4 regions of the Muricoprocola aceti genome follow, and region 1 is predicted to be linked to each of the others. Evidence: riboswitches for the same ligand, from Rfam matches in the RefSeq annotation. Region 1 holds a riboswitch; each other region holds the start of a gene.
The links. A riboswitch is a leader RNA that binds a small molecule or an ion and turns the genes downstream of it on or off. The one in region 1 is predicted to bind cobalamin.

Region 1 (4,301 bases):
GATCCGCCAGCGAAAAGGACGTCTGGATCATCTGACCGTAGGCTTCTGTGGTGATCTGAAGTTTGGACGTACTGTACATTCTCTGGTAAACAGTCTGGTGCGTTATCCGGGCAATCAATTTTACTTTATTTCACCGGAAGAACTGCGCGTTCCAGGCTATCTCATTGATGATACCCTGAAGCCGTCCCAGACGCCATATCACGAGGTAACCAGCCTGGAAGAGACTCTTCCAAAGCTGGATGTACTGTATATGACCCGTGTGCAGAAGGAACGCTTCTTTAATGAAGAAGATTATATTCGTCTGAAAGGAACCTATATCCTGACCAGAGAAAAGCTGCAGGCCGCCAAACCGGATATGCCGGTGCTTCATCCACTTCCAAGGGTGGATGAAATCACTGCGGATGTGGATAACGACAGCCGTGCCGCTTATTTCCAGCAGGTACAGAACGGTGTCTATATCCGTATGGCTCTGATTGCATCTCTGTTAGGTCTGGAGGATCCTCTGACCGGAAAGAAGGTATTGCCATGTTAAAAGTAGAATCGATTCAAAATGGTGTGGTCATAGACCACATCACAGAAGGACAGGGAATGAACATCTATCAGCTGCTGCATCTGGAAGACCAAAAACAGTCCGTTGCCTTGCTCCAGTCTGTCCGCAGCCAGAAATACGGGCATAAAGACCTGATCAAAATAGAAGGCGATACCATGCCGGAACGTCTGGATATCCTAGGCTATCTGGATGATAAGATTACCCTGATCGTGATCCAGGATGGACAGGTGGTGCGCAAGTATCATCCGGTGCCACCAGCTTATTTAAAAAATGTCATCAAATGTAAAAATCCAAGATGCATCACCAGTATTGAGACCAACTGTGACCATATCTTCAGGCTGTCACCATCTGGTACGTATCGTTGTATTTACTGTAATCAGAAGATATCGGTCCATTAAAAGGTACAAAAAACGGGGCGTCAAATCATACGATCTGACGCTCCGCTATGTTCTGCAATTCCTGGTTCATTATGATACATCCATCTTTCTGTTGATATTACGTTTTCTGGCTGCCATACGAAATGCTTCTTCCATTTTTGGTGTCATTTCCGGTGAATCTTCATCAAAGACGATTTTTCTTTTTGCTGCTGCATGAATGGATCTAATCTGTTCCTGTGTTGGTTTTTGGTCTCTATCCAATATAACAGTTTTCATCATAATAAAACATCCTCCGCTCTTATGATATGAGACTCTGATTACTTTTATCATATCACATATCATGTAATTTTGACATTATTTTTATTATGATTCATCAGTTCCCATCTTGAGTTATATACCTGCAGGTGTTATACTTTTATTAGTATAATTGAACAGAAGTCGGATGCAAGTTTCGATCTTACGCCCTCCAGTTTTACGAAAGGAGGGTGATGCCCTATGAACACGATGGAAATTCTTACTCTGTTGTTAGTAATATTTACGGCATTGACTTACTTAGATAACCACAAAAAGAAATAAGCATCCCACTGTCCCAAAAGTTAGATGCTTAAGTCTTCTTGATTTTTCATTTTCCGAGGGCAACCGGATCTCTGCGTCCGGTCATCTTCTAATTAGATTATACAACGGGACTCTTGTTTCTACAAGAGTCCTTTTTTATATTTTTCCTGTTGCTTTTTCCTCTTATTTCCTGTAGAATGGAAACAATGAATTGAATATTATTTAACAATGATAACCGGTTTTAAGTTCCACCGCACACATTTTGCGGATGGCTAAGAGGGAATCGGGTGTGAACCCCGAACAGTCGTGCTGCTGTATACGTGCAGCCGTATTTCGTATCCATTGCTCGTAACAGAGTGAGAAGGGAGATGCGGCGTTACTGCGTGAGTCAGAATACCTGCTTAGAGCTGCTGCCATCAACTACACGCAATAGGAGATCGGGAGGTAGTTTTATTTTTTGTGCCCTTTTTCTAAGAAGGTGCAGTAGATGGACTCCCTCTCAGATTATTTTCCTGCTGCGGTATGTTGTGTGATTGATTTTACCATACTCCGTTGTGGGAAGATGATTCTCCATCACAAAGGAGTATTTTTTATGCCAAATTACACAACTAGTTTTTCAAATGATCGGATTATTACCAGAAAAAATGCCTGTCGGTATATTCATACGAATACGCTGATTCCATCTTATGTCAGAGGGATTGCATCGGAGGCTTTTCAGAGTAAAAGTATGATTAAGACGATACAGTTTCCGGCTGAACTTTCTCATATTGGAGCGAGAGCCTTTCGTAACTGCAATGGTCTGACGGATCTCCGTCTGCCGAATCAGATGCGAGGAATCGGCTCCGGCGCTTTTGCTGACTGCTCTTCTATGAGGCGGGTCACGCTGCCGGCTTCGATATCGGAACTTCCGAAGGATTTGTTTTCTGAAAATACGAAGCTGAAGTCTGTGGAATTCCATGGACAGGATCAGTTGCATACGATTCGTAAGAATGCCTTTTTCCGATGTCAGTCTCTGACTTCTCTGGTACTGCCAGAGAGTGTGACTACGATTGATGATCGTGCTTTTTATCGTTGTAAATCTCTGGATCACATTTCCCTTCCGGGGGGGGGTGAAAGAAATTGGCAGCGAAGCGTTTTATTTCTGTGGAATTCACAGTCTAGAACTTCCAGATTCTCTGGAAGTTCTAGACCAGAGTGCATTTTTTAAGTGCAATAATCTGGAATATGTGCGCCTTCCGCAAAATGTCCGTTATATCGGAAAATGGGTTTTCCACGGATGTAACCGGCTGAAGGTGCTGGAGATCCGCCACGATCCTGAATTTGTCGGGGACTGGATCATTAACCGTTCTGCGGCGATCCGCTGTTATCGTGGTTCTAAGATGGACCGATACTGTCAGAATAATGGTTTTAACGTAGAATACCTGGATTAGGAGCTATGATGAAGATTACAATGAATTTTTCTATTTCTGATGATGATACCGGTCGCTATCGCAACTCTGCGGATCTGCGGGGATTCTACCGGCAGTTTTGGCTGTCCGGGCTGGAAGTGATGCCGCTGTGTGAGGACAGTCAGGGACTGATCAAACCGGATATGACGGTGGGCGTTCATGCCTGCTGTCTTACGGACTGGATGCATCTGGATCAGGAATGGCTGCTTTCGCATTATCGGAAGGATCTGGAGTATGCAAAAGCGACGCAGGCGGAATATGTGGTTTTTCATGTTACGCAGGCTGGCTATGCGGAATCGCTGACTTATCAGAAAACGCACAGTGATGAAGAAGTCGTAGATACCGCTGCTGCTTTTATCAACCGACTTCTGGATGGATGCGATGATGAATTCTATTTTTTGATGGAGAATCTGTGGTATCCGGGATTGACATTTGAAGATCCGGCGATTACCAGACATCTCCTGGATCAGATCCACTATTCGAAGAAGGGACTAATGCTGGATACCGGACATTTTATGAATACGAATCCGGATCTGAGAACGCCTGAGGATGCTCTGGTTTTTCTGAATCGGATGCTGGATGCACATGAAGATTTGATTCCGATGATAAAGGGGATTCATCTGAACCAGTCTCTGAGTGGTTCTTATGTAAGAGAATTTCAAAAACATCTGCAGACTCCGGCAGAAGATCCAAATGAACTGGCAACGCAGGCATTTCTGCATATTTTTCAGGTGGATCAGCACCGACCGTTTGTCACAGACGGTGTCCGGGAGCTGGTTCGTCGGATTGATCCGCTTTTTGTCACGCTGGAGTATATCTCGCAGGATCGGGAGGAACATACCCGGCTTTTGCGCGAGGGTGTGGCTGCGCTGGATTAAAGTTTGATGAATTTTTTCTTAAAAAACCCGCCTAGCTCTTGCCAGAACGGGTTTTTCGTGCTATAAAGATACTCGATATCCCGTAGGTCATATCACTTATGAATAGAGGTGTATCTTATGTCATATATGCGAACTTTTTATCGAAAATATAAGCATCTGTTTCCACTTGCCATATTTTTGATTTTTTATTTAACTGTATTTGTTTATGTTGAGAACCGGCCGGCTTACCATATGCATCTGCTGGCATCCAGGTTCGACCATCTGATTCCGTTCTGCGAGCTGTTTGTGGTTCCTTATATTATGTGGTTTTTCTATATCACGTTCGGTGTTCTGTTTTTCGGAATCGTGGAGAAGGACCGGGATCAGTGCTATCAGCTTTCCACGAATCTGATGATCGGGATGGCGCTGTTCCTGCTGATTTCCCTGATCTGGCCGAATGGACACACACTGCGGCCGGCAGTTCTTCCAAGGGACAATGTCTTTACCAGACTGG
Region 2 (4,301 bases), on a different contig from region 1:
GAGTATAAAAAGCAGAGATTAGAATGATGATTTCTGCTTTTTGTAACCAGAGTATGTCAACTGGAAAAGAAAAATGGTTGACAAATAAAAACATTACACCTATAATATTGTCAACTGAGTTATATGAAAAGTTAACAATACAAGAGCGAGGAGTAATGAAAAAATGAAAACACAGAGTTCTATTCAGAAAGTGGTAATGACAGGCATGTTGGCTGCAGTGATGGCAGTCATGTCTCAGATTCAGTTTCCCCTTCCATCGGGTGTACCGGTAACCATGCAGACCTTTGCTATGGCGTTGGCAGGATATATTCTGGGATGGCGGTATGGACTGGCATCGACAGTTGTTTATATTCTACTTGGTGCTGTGGGAGTTCCGGTATTTGCGGGATTTTCCGGTGGATTAGGATTCACAGTTAGCCCGGCTGGCGGTTATATCTGGGGCTTCCTTCCAATGGTTGCATTGTGTGGTCTTGGATATGAGAAAAGATCTATGCCGGCACTGATCGGATTGTCCGTAGCAGGTCTGGCCTGCTGTCATATCCTTGGAGTGATCCAGCTGAGCATTGTAACCGGACTGAATGCATGGGGTGCATTCCTGACAGGCTCCGCACCATATCTGGTAAAGGATCTGGTATCTCTGGCAGCAGCTTATGCAGTAGCAAAAGCAGTACGCAAGGCACTGACCAGTGCAGGAGCACAGATGGTCTGAGTGGTTGAAATGATATAGAATGATAATACAGAGCAGTAAAAAGTATAGATTTATACTTGCACTGCTCTGTTTTTATGTTATGATTAAAAAAATATGCTGTGGAAAGGGAGAAAGCAGCTGATAATACAGCAGGCAGGAAGCTGCCAGATAAGGGGGAAAAATGAAACAGGGAAGAAGAATGCTATTGTTATTGCTGTTGATGTTGCTGTGTGCCGGATCGAAGGACTGTATGGCAGCAAAGAAGCCAGAATTGTCGTCCAGACAGTATCTGCTGCAGATGGGAAAGTCTGTCAGATTGAGATTAAAGGGGGACAGAGCCATACAGTGGAAAACATCAAACCCGGCGGTTGCAACGGTGCAGAATGGAAAAATAAATACAAACAGCTGTGGAACAGCATGGATTACCTGCACGGGCAAGAACAAAAAAACATATAGCTGTCTGATACGTGTAGTCGGACAAAAGAAAACGGAAGAGAAACAGACATACCGGGTAGCACACAGGGGATACAGTTTCAGGGCACCAGAAAATACTATGGCATCATTTTTACTGGCAGCAGATAAAGGATATCAGTATATTGAATGTGATATTCAATTTACGAAAGATAATGTACCGGTGATTTTGCATGATGCGCGGGTAGATCGTACTTCAAATGGGCATGGGAGAGCAGATAAATATACCTATGCACAGCTTCGGAAACTGGATGCCGGATCATGGAAGTCATCAAAGTATGCAGGGGAAAAGATACCAAGCTTACAAGAAGTGTTGAGATATTGTGTACAGAAGGATGTGATACCGTATCTGGAACTGAAGAATGGAAGCGGGTTGACAAAAGCAAAGTTTCGCAAGGTTTATAAAATGGTGCAGGAGTCAGGATTGCAGAATCGTGTAGTGTGGATCTCTTTTAACTTTCAATATCTGAAATGGGTGAAAGAAATGGATCCAGTCGCAGAAATCGGCTATATTCCTAAATCAGAGTCAGTGGAAGCCATGGTTCAAAAGGCAGAGAAACTGAAAAGTGGAAAAAACCGCGTATTTTTGTGCATAAAAAGGGCAAAAGTGAGTGCCAAAATATTGGAATCATGCAAACAAAAAGGAATAGGAGTATCAGTTAGAAATATCAACAGTGAGAAAACCTGGAAAGGGCTGGATGCATATTGTATGTCGGCAATTGGAAACGGTTTTTAAAAAAGGATTCCCACCATCATTTTGACGAAGCCTTTTTTCGCGCTATTCGCAAAAAATACGGTTCTGTAGTATGTTTTTTTCAGCAAACTACGGAGGAGGAACCAGAATGGGCGGACATTATGGCAAGGACCTTTATAACGAACTGATGGAAGTGATGGTTCAGTCAGAAGGCGAAACTGTTATAAAGAGAAGACATTTTTTATAAATACTATTGACAGTTGTTTCATGAACCATTATATTAAAAATAATTAGATATTTGATGTATGTTCTTGCCGAAAGCAAGATGAAAAGGGAAACCGGTGTAAGTCCGGTACGGTCCCGCCACTGTAAGAGGGAGTCGGTTATCATAATGTCACTGCAGAAATTGTGGGAAGACGATAACAGATGCAGAACTCAAGTCAGGAGACCTGCATACATTAGGGAATTGGTTACTTCTTACGGTGTATAAGAGAACAATATAGTATGTTTTACAGCGCACCCTAAAAGCAATAAAAGGGTGCTTTTTTATTTCATTCAATTCATATGATATTGCATTTTTATTACGCGTCGGGAAGAAAAAGTGGAAATATTTTGTAATATGAGGGCAGTATGATATGAAAAAATGGTTAACGAAGCAGAAGTAAGAGCATTTCAAAATTATCTGGAAAACTATATTGATATCACGTTTCTTGTAGATTTTATCTATTCAACAGGAATCCTCAGTGCAGAAGATGAAATTACATTTATAGAAGAATTGCATGAAAAGGGAGTGAAAGGGATTATCTCTTTTCTTTCTACTGATCTGGAACAGGTACTTCCGGTTTGTGAAGAATATGGGACGTACTATGTCCGGGGTTCAGGAACCATCAGCAGACTTTGACTCATTTAAAGCGTTTACAGAAAAATTATGAAATAGATAAATGCAGTTCCATATGAATTAGAATTAGTATGAAAAGATAGAGATGTGAAAACACCGATATCATCATAATAATGCAACAAAAAGATAAGGATAAGGAGAAAGAAAATGAAAAACAAAAAAAGAGAAGCCATGATGATTGCAGCAGCAACCGCAGCACTGCTGTCTATGGGAATTACCGCAAATGCAGAAGATAAGGTATTGAACTTTGGATGTGCCATGTATACAGATGGTGTAGTAAATAGTGCCATGGATGAAAATGCTGGATGGAATGCCATGAGATACGGAATTGCGGAAGCCCTGTTCAAATTTGATGACAATATGGAAGTAACACCATGGCTGGCAGAAAGTTACGAAGTAAATGATGAACATACAGAGTGGACGATTAAGCTGAAAGATGGTATCAAGTTTTCTGACGGCTGTGATCTGACTCCATCCAAAGTGAAAGCATACTTTGATCATATGAAAGAAGTAGGACCATCCGGATCAGCAAAACCAGAAAAATATCTGGAATTTGAAGCAGAAGTAACAGCTGATGATGAAGCAAATACTATTTTCATTAAAACAAGTAAACCATATGCGAATCTGATGGGGCAGCTCTGTCATCCGACGATGGGTATCACAGACGTAGAGCATATCGAGAACTTCGATAATGGAATTATCGGTACCGGTCCTTACAAAATCGAAAAGTTTAATGGTGTTGGTGTTGGATATGAACTGGCTGCCAATGAATATTATCGTGAAGATGTACCTTATGACAAAGTAAATCTGATGTTTATGGGAGACAACTCCGCAAAGGCAATGGCACTTCAGAGTGGACAGGTAGACCTGGTAGAAAATATTACGAACGTAGCAGATATTCAGAGCTTTCAGGAAAGCGATGCGTATACAGTAGATATTGCATCTGGTGTGCGCTGCGGATTTTCATGGATGAACTTTAACGGAGTGCTGGGCAACAAAACACTGCGTCAGGCGATACTGATGGCAATTGACGATGATACAATTTGTAACTCAAAGACAATTGGCGGACTTTATACTCCAGGTTTCTCAGTTCTGCCATCTACACTGAACTATGGTTATGATGAACTGGAAAATCCATATACCTATGATCCGGAAAAGGCAAAACAGATTCTGGATGAAGCAGGAATTGTGGATACAGACGGAGACGGAATCCGTGAACTGGATGGTCAGAACATCAATCTGAGATATATTTCTTACGAAAACCGTCTGCTGAATGATTTCTCAGATGCTAATGCACAGTATCTGGCAGAAATTGGTATCGGTGTGGTTCCGGAATACGGCAGCTCTGATGATCAGTGGAGCAAACTGGCAGCTCTGGATTATGATCTCAATAATAATAACTGGATGACAGTTGGTACAGGAGATCCTCTGGCCTTTATGGCAAACTGGGCGACGGATACCTCTTACTGCGCATATTCAAATCCGGAATATGATGAATTATATAAGGAATTACAAAGCGAAATGGATCCGGAAAAGAGAAAAGATATCAT
Region 3 (4,301 bases), on a different contig from region 1:
TCATTACCGTCTTTATAAGCTCTCGGCAGATAATCAAATACCAGCTTGATGGCACGAAGCGCAAGACTGTCCGTATAATCAGATGCCATAATGGAAACATAGGCTTCAATAGCATGAGTCATAACATCAATACCGGATGCACAGGTCAGACCCTTTGGTGCACTCATCATGTTGTCAGTATCTACAATGGACATATTCGGCATTAATTCATAATCAGCCAGCGGCCATTTGATTCCAGTCTCACGGTCGGTAATGATCGCAAATGGTGTCACTTCAGATCCGGTACCGGATGAAGTAGGGATTGCGATAAAATAGGCTTTCTTTCCCATCTTAGGATAAGTGTAAACTCTCTTACGGATATCCATGAAATCCATGGACATTTCTGAGAAATCTGCATCTGGATTTTCATATAATACCCACATGATTTTTCCGGCATCCATAGCAGATCCGCCGCCCATTGCAATAATACAGTCTGGTTCAAAGGCTCTCATTGCTGCCGCCCCTGCTCTTGCACTTGCCAGAGATGGATCTGGTTCTACATCAGAGAAACAGGTATGTACAATACCCATCTGATCCAGTTTGTCTTCTATCTTCTTTGTAAAGCCATTCTTATACAGGAAAGAGTCAGTAACAATAAAACATCTCTTCTTACCCATGACATTTTTCAGTTCATCCAGTGCAACAGGCGTACAGCCCTTCTTAAAATATACCTTTTCCGGAGTGCGCATCCAAAGCATGTTTTCTCTCCTTTCTGCAACGGTCTTAATATTGATCAGATGTTTGACACCAACGTTCTCAGAAACAGAGTTGCCACCCCAGCTTCCACATCCCAGTGTCAGAGACGGAGCCAGTCTGAAGTTATACAGATCTCCGATACCACCCTGTGAGGAAGGAGTATTGATCAGAATACGACAGGTCTTCATCATAGTTGCATGCTTTGCCATTTTTTCTTTTTCATTAACATTAATGTAAAGAGATGATGTATGGCCATAGCCGCCGTCTGCTACCAGCTGAGCAGCTTTTTCCAGTGCCTCATCAAATGTCTTAGCCTTGTACATAGCCAGAACCGGTGACAGCTTCTCATGAGCAAATGGTTCACTGATATCTACGGAATCCACTTCACCGATCAGGATCTTTGTCTCTTCCGGTACTTCTACTCCTGCCATCTTTGCAATGGTAGCTGCTTTCTGACCAACGATCTTGGCATTTAAAGCACCATTAATCAAGATCGTGGATCTTACCTTATCCAGTTCCTCTTTTTTCAGGAAATAGCAGCCACGGTACTTGAATTCTTCTTTTACTGCCTTGTATACACTTTCCAGAACTGTAACAGACTGTTCCGATGCACAGATCATACCATTATCAAATGTCTTGGAATGAATAATAGAGTTTACTGCCATCTTCACATCTGCTGTGTCATCAATAATCACAGGCGTATTACCAGGACCTACGCCCAGTGCAGGCTTTCCGGATGAATAAGCTGCCTTTACCATACCCGGGCCGCCGGTAGCCAGTATACAGTCTGCTTCCTGCATCACTTTATTGGTCAGCTCCAACGATGGAACATCAATGCATTTGATAATACCTTCCGGTGCACCGGCTGCTACTGCTGCATCCAAAACAATCTTTGCAGCTGCTGCGGTACAGTTCTTAGCCCGCGGATGTGGACTGATAATGATACCATTTCGTGTCTTCAGACAGATCAGCGTCTTAAAAATAGCGGTAGACGTAGGATTCGTGGTAGGTATCACTGCCGCAATCACTCCAAGAGGTTCCGCAATTTTGGTAATACCATAGACAGGATCTTCTTCAATTACACCACAGGTCTTTGTGTTCTTATAGGCATTGTAAATATATTCTGCCGCATAGTGGTTCTTGATTACCTTGTCTTCCAGTACACCCATACCCGTCTCTTCTACAGCCATTCTGGATAATGGAATACGTGCCTTATTGGCTGCTGTGGCAGCTGCCTTAAAAATGGCGTCCACCTGTTCCTGTGTGTAGGTAGAAAAAATCTTCTGTGCTTCGCGAAGTTCCTTCATCGCAAGTTCCAGATCCTCGAGAGTTTCAATGGTGTTCTTTTTGATTGTTTTGTCAGCCATCAGTTTCCTCCTTTAAAATATTCATTGTTAATTATTTAACTATAATAGATTCTACCTTATCGTCAAAAGATTGTCAATGTGCACTTTTTACATATATCTGGGAATAAAATCAAAAGAAATAGACAAATTGATAAAAAATAATCAAGAGTAAAAAAATCCCCGGCAGCTGCGGATCTGCCGGGGATTCATGCCGTTCTCTTGTCATGCGGATTAACAAGAATCTCCGGTATGAAGGAGGTATTTGTGTAATCTCCTACTTGAGATTCATCCATCAAATCAAACATTCTAATTTACCATTAGAAAAAAATGTGCCTGCTCACCCATGCAGTCACGTCTCACAAACGACTTCGTCGCTTGGTTGGATGCTTGCGCTGTATCTGGAGCACATCTCATTTATTAAGCAGGTTTCCTGACTTACAGATCATCGTATGATTCCGCCTTCTCACATCTTAGGGTTATGCAATGGCTGTTGGACCTACTCCCTGATTACAGTGACCAGTTCGCTTGGGATTCTCACCCAAATTCCCTTTTCATGATTACTCATGCACTTAATAAAGTAATATTCAATTACACACTGATAGTATAGTGCAATACTGCCAGTTTGTCAATTGAGTTATACAACTTTTTTAACAATTTTTATTGAAACCGTCGTTTTTATCTTTTTCGGAACAGATCTTTTAAGATCTGTTCAGCACTCTTCTTTCGATAATGATCTGGATCTGTCATCACAGATTTGCCGGATATATCCCACCGCATCTGATGATAGTCTGTCAGATAAGAAATACCCCTGCTGCAGTCACCAAACTTTTTATACCAGACAGGATAGTATTTTTTCATATATTTCCTTGCCAGTTTTACTGCCTGGCTGTTGGTCTTTCCAGACGGAGTTGTGGTGCCGCATAAGGTCACACCAGGTGGACTGGAATGAAGGAATACCACGCTCCCATCTTTACAGGATCCAACTACTATGTAAACATGACCGGCTGGAGTGCTCATAATATCTCCTGCTTTATAATTTTTTACTTTTGATCGTTTTGTAAAAGTTCCCCACCCACGGCTGGCATAATTGCGTGCCATATTCTGTGCATACAGCACATAACCTTTCTTTCCGTCAGTTTCTTCCAGCACATTATAAATACACCATCCAATATACCCGGAACAATCCAGGCCTTTGGATGACTGAAACAGATATTTACGATAATTATAACCTTTTTTCTGCTTTTTGTAGAACTTTTTCCAGGATGCACTTACTCCAAGACGTCTGGCTTCTTTGCTGGCACCATTTCTGCTCCATCCACCGCCCCATACATACATGGTACTTCCTACCGGCTGAAGCCCGGTCTGCAGCAGTTCTTTTATGGTTGTCTGTCTGCCTGCAGCCAACACAGAAGAAGAACTTATCATCAAAATACAGAAAAAGCACAGACAACACCATGTTAATCTCTTTTTGCTTTGTTTCATCGCTTCTCCCTTATTTTTCTCTTTCCAATTGATCTTCCAAAAAGGATAAAAGACAGTCAGGGGAATCCTGGCTGTCTTTTTTTCCGTCACTTATTCATAAAGGCTTATGCTAAAGTTCTCATAGCAGCTTCCACTACATGTCCTACCAGTACAGAAGTGGTAACACTTCCTACTCCTCCAGGAACAGGTGTAATGGCATCTACGATTGGCTCTACTGCAGCATAATCAACATCGCCACATAATTTACCTTCTGCATTGACATTGATTCCTACGTCGATGACAGTCTGTCCTTCTCTGACATATTCAGCGCCAACTACACCGGCACGTCCGGCTGCTACAATAATGATATCTGCTTCACGTGCTACGGATGGCATATCTACTGTCTTTGTATGACAGATCGTGACAGTGGCATTCTTCTTTACCAGCATCATAGCTGCCGGTTTTCCAACTACAAGGCTTCGTCCAATCACAACTGCTTTCTTACCGGTGCAGTCGATCTGATAGTGATCCAGAATCTCCATACAAGCCTGTGGTGTACAAGGAGGGAAACCAATCTTCTTTCCAGTAAATACTCCAGACATAGACAGATCTGTCATGCAGTCTACATCTTTCTCTGGTGCAAGTGCATTTTCGATCACTGCCTGATCCAGATGCTTTGGTAATGGACGGAATAACAGTACGCCATGAATATGAGCATCTTTATTTACTTTATCGATCGTTGCAAGCAGTTCTTCCTGT
Region 4 (4,301 bases), on a different contig from region 1:
GACGTTTACAGGAATCCGGATGCAGTAAGCGGACTGATGGTAATCAAACAGGCATCGCTGCCCTGTGATATCAGGGAACTTGGAGTGGAAGGTGTAAACAAGATATGGAGAGATGCAAGGCTGAAAGGCGCTGGGATTAAGAGGGCAACGACCCTGGTAACAGCAGCGGAGCACAGCATCGGAAATACGGAAGCACCAAGAAGTGTCAGAAAAGAGATCCGAAACCTGTTGGAAGATTACGAAGGATATAAGAAACGGATGGATGAACTTATGGAAGAAATAGAGAAAACGCTTTCTGAGATTCCCTATATAGATAAGCTGATGGAGATCAATGGGATAGGGATAAAGACAGTGAGCTGCTTTATTGCAGAAGTAGGAGACATTGGACGTTTTGATAATCCGAAACAAGTGCAGAAGCTTGCCGGTTATGCGATTGTTGCGGACAGCTCTGGGAAACATAACGGAGAAAGCCGGATCAGTCACAGAGGAAGAAAGCGTTCGAGATATGCATTATATGAATCTGCGATATCCGTGATCGGAAAAAACAAAGAGTTTAAAGAAATCCATAGTTATTACCGGACAAGGGAGAAAAATCCACTGAAAAAGATGCAGTCAGTGATAGCGGTGGCATGTAAGCTGATCCGGATATTTTATACGATACTAACCAAAGGTGTGGATTATGATGGTCAGAAGATGCTGAATGACATCGTAAGACCAGAAATACAGCCAGCAGCATAAAGAGAAAGAAACAGTGTATCATGGCCGGTCTGAGCCCTTCAGAGAGGGAACTGGAAGGCTGAGACCAGCCATGATAGCTGGAATTAAGAAGTAAATGGAATGTAACAGGAAAGCGTCCACCAGAAGGTGCTGTTACAGGAAAGAAGTCAGTAATACAACAAACAAAGAATGAGCCAGTAGTCGGCAGGAATATATTCCAGAGGGCATGACCCTGTAAAGGAGCTGAGCTGACACCCTGGTTATGGACAGGCGGGACGAGAGAAGTTAGGACTCGGCATAGACTGATGATCCTGGTAGACATGGGAGGTTCGCTGCCGTAGATGGATGGGTACACACAAGGCCATGTAAAATGAAATAAGAAGACGTTTTACTTCGTGCACCCAAAATTCACTATTTTCGTACCAGATACAGAGAAATAAAGTTACGGGAATTTCTACAAATGCGTTTAAGAATAATACAGTACTTAAAACTGTTGCCATTGGAAAGAACGTAACCGTAATAGGAGCAAATGCATTCTATGGATGCAAAAAATTGAGTAAAGTAAGCGGTGGAAATAGTATTGTGAAGATTGGAGGCAGAGCATTTGCTAACTGTGTAAGCTTGAACGGTATTACAATTGCTGGCACAGTCAAAAGTATTGGAAAGCAGGCATTCTATAATTGTAAAAAACTTAGAACCATTACCTTTAAGACAAGCGCATTGTCCAGCAAGACCATTGGTACAAAAGCTTTTACAGGAACATATTTAAAACCGACGGTCAGAGTTCCGGCGAAAAAGTTGAATGCGTATAAGAAGCTTTTAAAATCAAAAGGAATGAGTGGAAAGGCAATTTATAAGAAATAAAAAGCAGGTGGCTGGCAATACCAGCTGCTTGTAATGAGAAAAAAGATTTTGACATATTTGATTTATCGTGTTAGTATGATTATAGAAAGAGTGCTACCGATAGACGGTTAGTCCGATAAATAGTTTGGCAAAAATTGCCGCCTAGTTTAGCAGACCGGGGCGGCTATTTTTGTGTCTTGTTAATATCCTTACCAAAGGTATATCCTATTCCAAAGCAGGTTAAGCCGAAGCTTATGACTGCAATGAGGTCAACAATACTCATATGGCTTAGCCCTCCTTTCGAGAGATTTCCACCAGAAAGCTCTGGGGATTTCTATGTAATCGGAGGGTCACAGTTCTTCGTTTCACTTCGGTCGTTGCAAAACGAGTGCCACTGGCACTCTGCAACCCTCCGTTGAAGGACTAACCGCCTACCGTTTTTTGGTAGCACCCATGCAATGATTATATCAATGGATTCATAGGGCTGCAAGACCTTGTTTCATTTTTTAAGAAAATGGTTGCTTTATAAAACTGGCTACATTTTGGCTACAAAATTTCTCAGAATTACCAATATCCTACATAAAATAATAAATTAAAAACAATAAAGCCACAGAAAGCAGCCGTTTATCATCAGATATAACAATCTCAAAGTCCGTGAAGGTGGACGTACTGTAGGTTCAGGCCGTGTTGCTTCTATCATCGAATAATTAAATATTCATTGATTTTACAGGGCTTCTCGAGAAATCGGGAAGCTCTTTTTTCGTTATAAGATTGCAAATTTTTTTGATACTAAAATTGTTTATTGTAAAATAGAATTCCCATTTAATTGTTGAATTATTGAAAAAGATCGGAAGAAGTTGCGTTGACAGTTGGACAGTAATGTGCTATTATAAGCAATAAAAATAACGATGCAGCCATCAGGTGCTCTCCGACAGGAGAGTCTGGAAGCCGGGTGTAAGTCCCGCACGGTGCCGCCGCTGTAAGCAGGGAGATTTTTTCGTAGATCCACTGAAGATGAGATTCGTCTTTGGGAAGGAGAAAAAGATCGCAAATCTGTAAGTCAGAAGACAGGCCTGATTGGTTATTGAGATACTTCCTGCGGGTCACAGGAACCTTGTGCAAATCGGTATGGTAATTCTGATTACTATGCTTATTTTTGATACAAAAGGTCTGTTCCTTGCGGGATAGACCTTTTTATTAATTATTGTTGTTGAGATACAGAATGTTCGGAAAAAGAAATGGAAAAAAACAACGATGAAGAAGGATCTGACAGAAGGAAAAGTATGGTTTGTACTGACCATGTTTGTGTTGCCGATCATAGCCGGCAGCATCATTCAGCAGATGTATACGACGGTAGATTCGATTATTGTTGGAAGATTTGTGGGAAAGACTGGACTTGCGGCGATTAATTCGGTCGCTACTTTATTTAAATTCCCGCTTAATTTTATGGGAGGTCTTTCCGGCGGTATGACCGTTATCATTTCCAGATATTATGGTTCTAAAAATAAGGATGAACTTGGCAAGTCTGTTCGTACTGCACTGACGATGTCCATTGTGATGGGTATTGTATTCTCTGTGATCGGTGTATCTCTGGCACCGTGGATGTTGACACTTATGAAAGTACCGGGAGATATTTTTGCACTGACTTTATCTTATGTACGAGTTTATTTTGCAGGCATTTTTGCTACCGTTATGTATAACAATGCAGCAGGTATTCTGCGTGCCTATGGAGATTCTGCAACCCCTTTATACATCCTGATTGTGTGTGGTCTGTTTAATGTGGCAGCCGATTATCTCTTTGTTGGTGTATTTGGCTGGAGTGTTGCCGGAGCGGCATATGCTACCATTATGTCACAGGTTATCAGTGCGATCATTGCGTTGTATGTGATCGAGAGGATTTCCAAAGAAGAAAAGCAGAAAATCTTCCTCTATCCGGAATTCTCTTTTGCCCACGCAGGAAGTATGGTAACGCTTGGTATTCCTTTAGGTATCAAGTCGATTCTTTTCCCGATAGCCAATTCTATTGTAGCTTCTGCGGTCAATGGCAGAGGCACGGATGTCATTGCTGCCTGGGGAGTATGTGGAACTCTGGATCTGCTGATCTGGCTGATTGCCGACTCTATGGGATCTGCTCAGTCTACTTTTGTGGCTCAGAATCTGGGCGCAAATCAGCATAAGAGAGCATACAAGGGTACTTTTATAGGTGTTGCATTGACGGTAGTTCCGGTTGCTTTAGTAAGCATAGGGCTTTTCTTTGCAGCAGGATCTTTTGGGTATCTCTTTGTACCGGATTCTGATGCACCGGCAGTTATTCCGTTGGTGATCGAATATATGCGTCTGATGGCGCCATTCTATGTGTTTTATGGTTTATATGCAGCATTCAGTGGAGCAATCTGCGGTGCCGGTCAGACACTGATCCCAACTGTGCTGACACTTACCTTTACTTGTGTGCTTCGTGTGCTTGCAATTTTCTTTGTATTACCTCACTTCGAAAGCATGGAATGTATTATCTGGATCTACATTACATCCTGGATCGTAACGGGCGTGGTATTTACTGTTATGTTCCAGTTCCTGTATCATAAATGGAATAAATAAAATGCACTTTTACACGTTAGTGTATTGACAAACTAAAGCATAAGTGTTAGCTATTTAACTAATAGAAATAAATATCAGAATTGCAGTGTCGGCTTTGAGCGTTTAGCCTTAGCCGGAGAATAGAGAATTGTGTTAGAACCACAAAC

Region 2: it holds a riboswitch for cobalamin, as region 1 does, so the genes downstream of both, OCV47_RS12085 (hypothetical protein) here and OCV47_RS16175 (leucine-rich repeat domain-containing protein) in region 1, are expected to answer to the same signal.
Region 3: it holds a riboswitch for cobalamin, as region 1 does, so the genes downstream of both, adhE (bifunctional acetaldehyde-CoA/alcohol dehydrogenase) here and OCV47_RS16175 (leucine-rich repeat domain-containing protein) in region 1, are expected to answer to the same signal.
Region 4: it holds a riboswitch for cobalamin, as region 1 does, so the genes downstream of both, OCV47_RS11120 (MATE family efflux transporter) here and OCV47_RS16175 (leucine-rich repeat domain-containing protein) in region 1, are expected to answer to the same signal.

What each region holds. Positions count from the first base shown of each region.
Region 1 is NZ_JAOQKE010000009.1:20,408-24,708, forward strand. It holds gene pyrB (aspartate carbamoyltransferase) at 1-532, shown strand, start outside; gene OCV47_RS08595 (aspartate carbamoyltransferase regulatory subunit) at 526-948, shown strand; gene OCV47_RS08600 (hypothetical protein) at 1,018-1,206, opposite strand; cobalamin riboswitch at 1,709-1,901, shown strand; gene OCV47_RS16175 (leucine-rich repeat domain-containing protein) at 2,210-2,689, shown strand; gene OCV47_RS08610 (leucine-rich repeat domain-containing protein) at 2,592-2,912, shown strand; gene OCV47_RS08615 (TIM barrel protein) at 2,918-3,808, shown strand; gene OCV47_RS08620 (phosphatase PAP2 family protein) at 3,926-4,301, shown strand, end outside.
Region 2 is NZ_JAOQKE010000017.1:58,351-62,651, forward strand. It holds gene OCV47_RS12070 (glucose PTS transporter subunit IIA) at 1-22, shown strand, start outside; gene OCV47_RS12075 (biotin transporter BioY) at 164-709, shown strand; gene OCV47_RS12080 (glycerophosphodiester phosphodiesterase family protein) at 870-1,895, shown strand; cobalamin riboswitch at 2,142-2,324, shown strand; gene OCV47_RS12085 (hypothetical protein) at 2,497-2,754, shown strand; gene OCV47_RS12090 (ABC transporter substrate-binding protein) at 2,899-4,301, shown strand, end outside.
Region 3 is NZ_JAOQKE010000001.1:217,426-221,726, forward strand. It holds gene adhE (bifunctional acetaldehyde-CoA/alcohol dehydrogenase) at 1-2,102, opposite strand, end outside; cobalamin riboswitch at 2,485-2,669, opposite strand; gene OCV47_RS01100 (hypothetical protein) at 2,757-3,563, opposite strand; gene OCV47_RS01105 (bifunctional 5,10-methylenetetrahydrofolate dehydrogenase/5,10-methenyltetrahydrofolate cyclohydrolase) at 3,668-4,301, opposite strand, start outside.
Region 4 is NZ_JAOQKE010000015.1:2,329-6,629, reverse strand. It holds gene OCV47_RS11130 (IS110 family RNA-guided transposase) at 1-738, shown strand, start outside; gene OCV47_RS11125 (leucine-rich repeat domain-containing protein) at 1,093-1,581, shown strand; cobalamin riboswitch at 2,463-2,651, shown strand; gene OCV47_RS11120 (MATE family efflux transporter) at 2,815-4,155, shown strand; cobalamin riboswitch at 4,222-4,301, shown strand, end outside.